DNA from 3 places in the Lachnoclostridium sp. genome. Region 1 is predicted to be linked to each of the others. Evidence: predicted binding sites of a transcription regulator. Region 1 holds the regulator's gene; each other region holds the start of a gene.
What was found. The regulator NrdR, encoded in region 1, represses ribonucleotide reductase genes. The targets are predictions, from matches to a motif close to CACAANATNTTGTG.
Positions count from the first base shown of each region.

Region 1 (3,284 bases):
CTGCAACAAGCATAAAATTAGCTGGATATGTATAGGTGGCATGAAGCCTTGATATCGTTACTACCTTCTCTTCTAACGGCTGTCTAAGCACTTCTAAGGTCCGATTATCAAACTCGGTTAGCTCATCTAAAAACAACACACCATGGGCTGCTAAACTGATTTCTCCAGGTCTTGGACATCGTCCTCCACCAATGAGTGCTGTTTGAGTAATTGTGTGATGAGGAGAACGAAATGGTCTCTCTAGGATCAAGATACGATTATTGTCAAGTTGTCCGGATACGCTATAAATCTTAGATATTTCAAGACTCTCCTCAAAGCTTAATTCTGGCATAATGGAAGGAATTCTTTTTGCTAGCATCGTTTTTCCAGAGCCAGGAGTCCCTATCATCATGATATTATGTTGACCAGCAACAGATACCTCAATTGCCCTTTTTGCAGTCACTTGGCCGACAATATCAGAAAAATCCAGATTCTTTTCCTCTTGTTCTAAGAACAGTGAAGTAACATCTACAAATTCAGGAAGTATTGTCATCATGCCCGAGAGTAACTCCACAGTCTGTCTAAGGCTCTCGACTCCAATCACCTCAATTCCGCTAACTACTGCCCCCTCTTTTGCATTATCCTTCGGTATAACACAGCGTTTATATCCTTGTTTTTGGGCAGTACAAATAAGCGGAAGGATTCCATTTACACGACGAATCTTTCCATCTAAACTAAGTTCTCCAATCAATAATGTTTGTTCCAAATATTCAGTGGGAATATAACCAGAAGCGGTTAGAATTGCTATGGCAATTGCCAAATCGAAGGCAGTTCCTTCTTTTTTTACATCAGCTGGTGATAAATTGATAGTGATATGTTTTGGTGGCAACGAATAACCAGAATTACGTATTGCTGTTTTTACCCTTTCTTTCGCTTCCTTCACTTCGGAACCTAAAAATCCAACTAGATCAAAGCTAGGAAGTCCATCACTTACATCTGCCTCTACATTCACGATAAAGGCATCAATTCCATCAATCGCAGCAGAAAATGATTTACTAAACATCTAATATCCTTTCCCCTCTCCAAGGAAAGCAAATACCTAAAGGTATTATAGCAGACTCGTATCTTAGTATCAATGAGTTTTTAATAAACAAGAAAAAGCAACTTTACTTAAAGCAACTATCATGATTTTATTCATCTTGAACCTAAAAGCATACTTCATTAAATTTATAATAAAATAAATGTATATTTTCTCCTTTGTGCAACCATTATTTTACAACTTATATTGAATTTTGTAATTAACTATATTACCAAAATAACACTGTTATTGTATTTGACCTACACATTATATGAAATATTTATATTGATAAATACTGCGTTTAAATAGATTAAAAAACCTCCAAAAGGTCATATACCCCTTGGAGGTTTGTAATCTTTATACACTTTTAAGCATGTTCATGGTCGAGTATCTTCTTTAATTCATTCATAAAGGTATTGACATCCTTAAATTCACGATAAACGGAAGCAAAACGAACATAAGCTACAGCATCTAAATTCTTTAGCTTATCCATCACAATTTCACCGATTTTGTTACTTGGAACTTCTTTTTCTTCCAAATTAAAAATAGTGTTTTCCACTTCATCAACGAGTGCGTTAATCTGGTCTACGGAAATCGGGCGCTTATGGCAGGAACGAAATACACCTGCTTCAATTTTGGAACGATCGTAAGGTTCACGATTATTATCCTTCTTAATTACCACCAAAGGTATCGTTTCTACTTTTTCATAAGTAGTAAAACGTTTGGAACATTCATCACATTGTCTTCTGCGTCGAATGGAACTGCAGTCATCTGCTGGTCTTGAGTCAATTACTCTTGTATTTTCTTTTCCACAAAATGGACACTTCATACGGTACCTCCCATTATTATTTTAGCCCGCACATGTTAACCGTAATCTCTACTTTCATTATATTGAATAAATTCCCATAGGTCAAGCATATAGTCAATCATGTTTTTATATTTTCTTCATATGATATTAAAAAACGGGAGGATCTATCATATGCGATTATTTGAAATGCGGAATAAAGAAGTCATTAATTGTAGAGATGCCAAACGGTTAGGCTTTGTATGTGACATTATTTTTGACGCTGTCACTGGATGCATTGAAGCTATCATCGTTCCAGGACCACCAAAAATATGGGGTCTTTTAGGAAGAGATCACGAATATATCATACCTTGGTCATGCATTTGTCAAGTAGGTCCTGACGTCATTTTAGTTGATATTGATGTTGATGAATGTTTTAAGAAGTGCGGTTGATTGAAAACGTAATATAAATCCCTCTTTACATTCGAACTTATGTTTCCTATAATAATATTAATGGTTATTTCATGAAACAGATTGAAACTGAGATACTATACTTATATCAGAATTTTAAAATGAAGAATAATTTTAATGAATCTGTTCCATTACAGCGATATTTAATAAATTGTATTTATTATTAAGGAAATGAGAGATATGATAAAAAAAGAACGACTAATTTTTCATGTGGATGTGAATAGTGCTTTCTTAAGCTGGGAATCTGTGCATCGTTTAACATCAAATTCCGAGGCGTTAGACTTACGTACGATTCCTTCCGCAGTAGGTGGTGATAAGCAAAGCAGGCATGGTATCGTTCTAGCAAAATCCACCAAAGCTAAATCTTATGGCATTGTAACAGGGGAGCCATTAACGCAAGCACTTCAAAAGTGTCCCTCTTTGGTGGTAGTCCCCCCTAATTTTGAAGTATATACAAGCTATTCAGAACGATTAATGAAACTTTTATTAGAATATACACCTACGCTTAACCAATTTAGTATTGATGAAGCATTCCTCGATATGACTGATACTTATCATCTATTTGGTACTCCTATGGATATCGCTAGCCAAATTAGAGAACGAGTTATGAAAGAATTAGGTTTTACTGTAAATATTGGAGTTTCTACCAACAAACTTCTTGCAAAGATGGCTTCCGACTTTAAAAAACCGAATCTTTGCCATTCCTTATTTCCATCCGAAATATCAGAGAAGATGTGGCCTCTTCCTGTTGAGGAATTATTTTTTGTTGGAAAGTCCGCTAAAGCGAAATTTAATGTCTTAGGCATTCGTAGCATCTACGATTTAGCACATACAGATGTTAGTATCCTAAGAACGCATCTAGGAAACAAATATAGTACCCTAATTCATGAGTATGCAAATGGTATTGATGAAGAACCGGTTGAGGATGCTGATACGAAGGCAAAAGGTTGTGGAAACAGTATCACCTTAAGT
Region 1 covers NZ_DAMADT010000015.1:1,242-4,525, reverse strand. Annotated here, with positions in the region: gene RTP52_RS10985 (YifB family Mg chelatase-like AAA ATPase) at 1-1,042, opposite strand, end outside; gene nrdR (transcriptional regulator NrdR) at 1,425-1,886, opposite strand; gene RTP52_RS10975 (PRC-barrel domain-containing protein) at 2,037-2,294, shown strand; gene RTP52_RS10970 (DNA polymerase Y family protein) at 2,493-3,284, shown strand, end outside.

Region 2 (3,284 bases), on a different contig from region 1:
CAAGTGCAGAAAAAACATCGTCTGTGTAATCTACTGGAAGATGGGAACTATTCGTATAATACGGGGTATCTCCTTCATTTCCTGCAGTCTTAATATCCGACCAACGTTTTCTATCATGTTTTGCAAGACGATAGCTGGTTGATTCCGCTGGTGTTGCTTCTAGATTATATAAATCTCCGAATTCTACCTGATAATCGCCAAGACGCTCTCTCATGTGATTTAACACTTCTACAGAAAATTGCTGAGTTTTCTTATCTGTCATATCTTTACCAAGCCATTTTGCATTCAGTCCTACTTCATTCATACCAATCAGTCCAATGGTAGAGAAATGATTTTCAAAGGTTCCTAGATAACGTTTCGTGTATGGATATAATCCTTCTTCTAATAATTTCGTGATTACTTTTCTCTTCACCTTTAAGGATCTTGCGGAGATATCCATCATACGATCAAGTCTTTGATAAAATTCCGCCTGATTCGCAGATACATATGCAATACGTGGCATATTAATGGTAACAACACCAACAGAGCCAGTGCTTTCACCGCTACCAAAGAAACCACCCGTCTTTTTACGTAACTCACGTAAATCAAGTCTTAGACGACAGCACATGGAACGAACATCACTTGGTTCCATATCAGAGTTTATATAATTAGAGAAATAAGGGGTACCATACTTTGCAGTCATCTCAAATAATAATTGATTATTCTCTGTGTCTGACCAATCAAAATCTTTTGTTATGGAGTAAGTAGGAATTGGATATTGGAAACCACGTCCGTTCGCATCACCTTCGATCATAATTTCTATGAAGGCTTTGTTTACTAAATCCATCTCTTTCTTACAATCCTTATATTTAAAATCCATCTCTTTTCCGCCGACGATACATGGCAGTTCCGCTAAATCATTAGGAACTGTCCAGTCTAACGTAATATTGGAGAATGGTGCTTGTGTTCCCCAACGACTTGGAGTATTTACTCCATAAATAAAGCATTGAATACATTGCTTTACTTCTTCATAACTTAAATTATCTACTTTAACAAATGGAGCTAGGTAAGTATCAAAAGAGGAAAAAGCTTGGGCTCCTGCCCATTCGTTCTGCATGATCCCTAAGAAATTAACCATCTGGTTACATAAGGTGGAAAGGTGCTTTGCCGGAGATGAGGTAATTTTACCTGGAATTCCACCAAGCCCTTCTTTAATAAGTTGTTTTAAAGACCAACCTGCACAGTATCCTGTTAACATGGACAAATCATGAATATGTATGTCTGCGTTACGATGGGCATTTGCAATTTCTTCATCGTAAATCTCTGACAACCAATAATTTGCAGTGATCGCTCCAGAATTATGTAGAATTAATCCTCCAACAGAGTAAGTAACCGTAGAGTTTTCTTTTACTCTCCAGTCTTCCTCTTTCACGTACATATCTACAATTTCCTTATAATCTAAAATGGTAGATTTCATATTACGTATTTTTTCCCTATTCTTTCGATAAAGAATATAGGCTTTTGCCACATCGGTATACCCAGATTGTTCAAGTACATGCTCCACACTATCTTGAATATCTTCTACCGTAACCGTACTGTCTTTCAACTTGGTTTGAAAATCTGATGTAACACGCAAAGACAACAAATTAATGATATCCTCGTTATAAAGTTTTTGCGTAGCATTGAATGCTTTTGCAATGGCACTACTGATTTTTGAAAGCGCAAATTCGGCAATTTCACCGTCCCGTTTCACAACTTTAATCATGTGTACTTCTCCCTTCCTACCTAGATTGTTCAATAATAAATTCTATCAGAAAGCAATAGCAACGTCAAGGCTAACTACAACATATATTTTAAGATTTTAGTCCTACCACTACATATTGTGTTTCATTGTGTTCGCAAAAAAAGTCCGTAAAATAGCTTAAACACACGGTTTTCGTTATGTTTCGCTCACCTACGGACTTTTTACTAACACAATATAATCTATTTTTTATTATTTTATTAAAAATTTTGTTGCTATAATTGCTCCAAGCTTATTCTTGTTTACTCCGTACCAATTGGTTTGCAATATCCTTCGGTACATAAGCTTTTACAAAAATACCGCCTTCTTGATATTCCTCTTCTAACAGCTGCCCATACTTACGGATAAGCTGTATGCTCCCCGCTTCTTGGTAAGAAAATATATGCTCTAATAATACTTTTGCCTCTCGTAATACTTCTTCAATTAGATTTAGAAGTTCTACTACACCAACTCCATTTTTTGCAGAAATTTTTACGGTCTTATCTGCTTTTAAATCCTTCATTGGTTCTTCCTCTTGAACAAGATCTTGTTTATTAAAGACAGTAATCACCGTTTTATCTGTTACCTGTAGCTTTTTTAATGTTTCATAAACAATATGCATCTGTTTATAGGCCTGAGGATTCGAAGCATCCACAACATGTACGATGATATCGGCATACTTTGCTTCTTCTAAAGTAGAACGGAACGCATCAATCAAATGGTGGGGTAACTTTCTAATAAAACCAACGGTATCGGTTAATAATACCTGCTGCCCACTTTCTAATACTAGATTTCTAGTGGTGGGATCAAGTGTCGCAAAGAGCATATTGGCCTCTAACACATCGGCCTCAGTAAGACGATTTAGTAGTGTTGATTTACCGGCGTTGGTATAACCTACAATTGCAACAACCGGAATAGGATTTTTCATACGAAGAGAACGTGCAACTTCTCTGTTTTTCTTGATATCATCTAATTCCCGATTTAATTGAGCAATTCTATCCTTAATTAAACGACGGTCAATCTCAAGTTTCTTTTCACCAGGACCTCTAGTCCCAATACCACCACCCAGTCTTGATAAGGAGTTTCTCATACCAATTAACCTGGTAGAACGGTATTTTAACTGTGCCAATTCAACTTGAATCTTACCCTCCCTTGTACTTGCATGCTGGGCAAAGATATCTAGTATTATCATAGTACGATCCATTACCTTTGCCTGCAGTGCATCTTCAAGGTTTCTTAATTGAGCAGGAGATAATTCATCATCACAGATAATTCCTGTGGCACCTAACTGTTCAATCAGAAGACGGATTTCTTCAATCTTTCCCTTACCAACGTAAGTTCCAGGATGAATGCTCTCACGATTTTGAATGATTCTTCCAACGGTTATGGCACCTGCAGTATCTACAAGCTCCACAAGCTCATCTACTGACTCCTCGGTATCATCATTATCATTTTCGCTGACGGCAACCAGAATCACTTTTTCTTTCTCTTCTTTTATCTCATATAATTCTGACATAACTATAGG
Region 2 covers NZ_DAMADT010000012.1:75,754-79,037, forward strand. Annotated here, with positions in the region: gene RTP52_RS10015 (ribonucleoside triphosphate reductase) at 1-1,744, opposite strand, end outside; gene hflX (GTPase HflX) at 2,013-3,275, opposite strand.
Region 2: a site for NrdR is predicted at 1,851-1,864, ahead of RTP52_RS10015 (ribonucleoside triphosphate reductase). Genes of this name have one in related genera too.

Region 3 (3,284 bases), on a different contig from region 1:
ATCCATTTATTTTGCAGTTTCTATTCATCCAATCAGCTATGTGATTTCTGCTGTAATGTCCTATATTTTTGCTCTATTGGTGAATTTGATTACTGATCGGTCGTTGGATGTAATTGATCCGATCGAGGCTCTAAAAAGCATTGAGTAATAAGAAAGAATTGAAACCTTGATTGGAATAATATTGAGAGAGAAGTATAGCAAAGAAGTCGTAGTTTGATTATTTTGCTTTACCTCTCTCTTTTTAAGACTTTTTGATTATTCGGTACAATAAGAAACTAATATCTTTTGATTTCATAATTAGGTTATAATGCTTTACTCTATCATATGATAATTGGGGAAATGGCCCCTTGTCCTTTCTATATGCTAGTGCTAAAATAACCGAAAAGGAGTATTTCACCATAACAATAAATATGGGGGAACTCAAATGAGAACGGAACATACATAGTTAATGTTTTGGTCCCAAAAGCATTATTTCAGATATATAATAAATGAAATATTAATAAGAAGATTTAAATACTTAAAAGGAGGAGCTAATCATGGTACAATCGATAGTTCATATAGCATTAGTTGTAAGAGATTATGATGAGGCTATTGATTTTTATACAAAAAAATTACATTTTCAATTGGTGGAAGACACTTATCAAGCTGAACAAGATAAAAGGTGGGTGGTAGTATCACCACCAGGTTCTAATGGAACAACAATATTGCTAGCTAAAGCTTCGAAACCAGTGCAGGAGGAGTTTATTGGTAATCAAGCAGGGGGAAGAGTTTTCCTGTTTCTTGGGACTGATAATTTTGATAGGGATTATCAAGAGATGATAGAGCATGGAATTGAATTTATTAGAGAACCTAAAGTACAGGACTATGGAAAAGTAGCTGTATTTAAAGATTTATATGGAAACCTATGGGATTTGGTACAGTTTCATGAGAATCACCCTATGAAAGTTAGAGTTAAGTAAAAAGCGGATATAGGTCTGGCAAGTGTTTGGATTGGTATATTCGATTTCGTCAAGAATGGCAACAATGCAAAAGTATAATTTAAATATTCTAAGTTCCAGTGGAAGAACATTCTTAATAGTCTGTTCTTCTTTTTCTTATGTCAATTTTTGGAGAATAATACACCTCCAAAAGTCTAAAAAAATAAGTAAAAAAATATTTCACTCTTGATTATTTTTATGTTGCGGTATAATATATAAATAATAACGATAATTATTACTATGACATTATATAGTATTAAATATAATGATATCTCTTTAGATGATACTATATATTGTAATTAACTAAAAGACAGGGTGAGTGTAAACTATGGATATTATGATTAAAAAGCGTAATCAAAGCTATGAGCCGTTATGTGTGGAAAAGACGAAGAGAATGATTGCATTTGCTTGTGAGGGTTTGGAAGGCTGTGATCCAATCGAACTGGAGCTGGATGCGAGGATCCAGTTTGTGGACGGAATGAGTACGAAAGAAATTCAAAAGATGCTGATACAAACAGCGATTGAAAAAGTAATCCATATCAAGAAAGATGAATTTGGTAATATCATGCGTGAAACACATACCAATTGGCAGTATGTAGCGGCGAGATTGTTCGTATTTGATTTGTATAAAGAAGCAGCTATTGAACGTCATTATAAGCATTTTGGATATGGGGATTTTTTAAAGCTAGTGAATTCGTTGGTGGAGAAAGAATATTACGGAGAATATTTGACAGATAAATATTCACAGTCAGAGATAAAAGAGTTAGGTGAGTATATTAAGCCAGAGCGTGATTATTTATTTAATTACGAGGGTGTGAAGCTGTTATCCGATCGTTATCTTGTTAAGGGGAATCAGAAGGAGGTTCTTGAACTTCCACAAGAAAGATTTATGACAATTGCGATGCACCTTGCAATTCCGGAAGAGAAATCAAAGCGTATGGAATATGTGAAGAAGTTCTACGATTTGTTAAGTAGTCTTCAAATGACAGTAGCAACGCCTACTCTTGCCAATGCCGGTACACCATTTTATCAGCTAAGTAGCTGTTTTATCTCAGTGGTAGGAGATAATTTATGGTCGATCTATGATGTGAATCAGAAGTTTTCTAGTGTGAGTAAACATGGCGGGGCGCTTGGTATCTATGTAGGTAAAATCCGTGCTTTAAACAGTGAGATACGAGGAAATAAGAATGCTTCCGGAGGAGTAATTCCTTGGGTGCGACTCTATAATGATACTGCAATTGCAGTGGATCAATTAGGAAGACGAAAGGGAGGAGCTACCATTACTCTAGATGTTTGGCATGCCGACCTATATGATTTTCTTGACCTCAAAACAAATAATGGAGATGATCGAAGAAAAGCGCATGATATATTTACCGCACTTAGTGTACCAAACTTATTCATGGAACGATTAGAGCGACGAGAAGAGTGGTCGTTATTTGATCCTTACATGGTAAAAAAGGTAATGGGATTTTCTTTGGAGGATAGCTATGATGAGGTCACAGAGAAAGAGTTTACAAAGCGCTATCTTGCATGTGAAGAATGCAAAGAATTACCAAGAATTTCAGTTCCGGCACTTGAAGTGATGAAACGGATTATGAAGAGTGCTGTTGAGACCGGAACACCTTTTATCTTCTTCCGTGATACGGTGAATCAGGCAAATCCGAATAAACACGTTGGAATGATTTATTCCTCGAACCTTTGTCAAGAGATAGCTCAAAATATGAGTGAAAGTGAGCTCGTAGAGGAAGTGCTTCAAGAAGAGTCCAGTGATAAAGTGATTATTACAAAGACTAAATCAGGGGATATGGTAACCTGTAATCTAAATTCGATTAGTCTTGGTAGGATTGAAAAAAAGGATTTAGAAGTTAATATTCCATTACAGATTCGTATGCTTGATAATGTTATTACGTTAAATAAGACACCAGTAGCAGAAGCACGAATTACCAGTGATAAGTACCGTGCAATCGGACTTGGGACAAGTGGATATCATCATTATCTTGTAAATCACGGTATTGGTTGGGAGACACAAAAACATCTTGAGGAAGCGGATGATTTATTTGAAGAAATTGCATATCAGGCCATCAAAGCCTCGATGCAACTTGCAAAGGAAAAGGGAAAATATGAAGCTTTTCATGGTTCCGAGTGGGAAACAGGAGAGTATTTTAACCGCAGAGGTTATACCAGTGAACGATGGATGGCATTAAGTAAAGAGGTAGCAAAGTATGGGATGAGAAATGGCTATATTACAGCAGTTGCACCAACTGGAAGTACTTCAAACATTGCAAATACCTCAGCGGGTATTGATCC
Region 3 covers NZ_DAMADT010000019.1:13,721-17,004, reverse strand. Annotated here, with positions in the region: gene RTP52_RS12665 (FtsX-like permease family protein) at 1-148, shown strand, start outside; gene RTP52_RS12660 (VOC family protein) at 537-959, shown strand; gene RTP52_RS12655 (ribonucleoside-diphosphate reductase subunit alpha) at 1,306-3,284, shown strand, end outside.
Region 3: a site for NrdR is predicted at 1,262-1,275, ahead of RTP52_RS12655 (ribonucleoside-diphosphate reductase subunit alpha). Genes of this name have one in related genera too.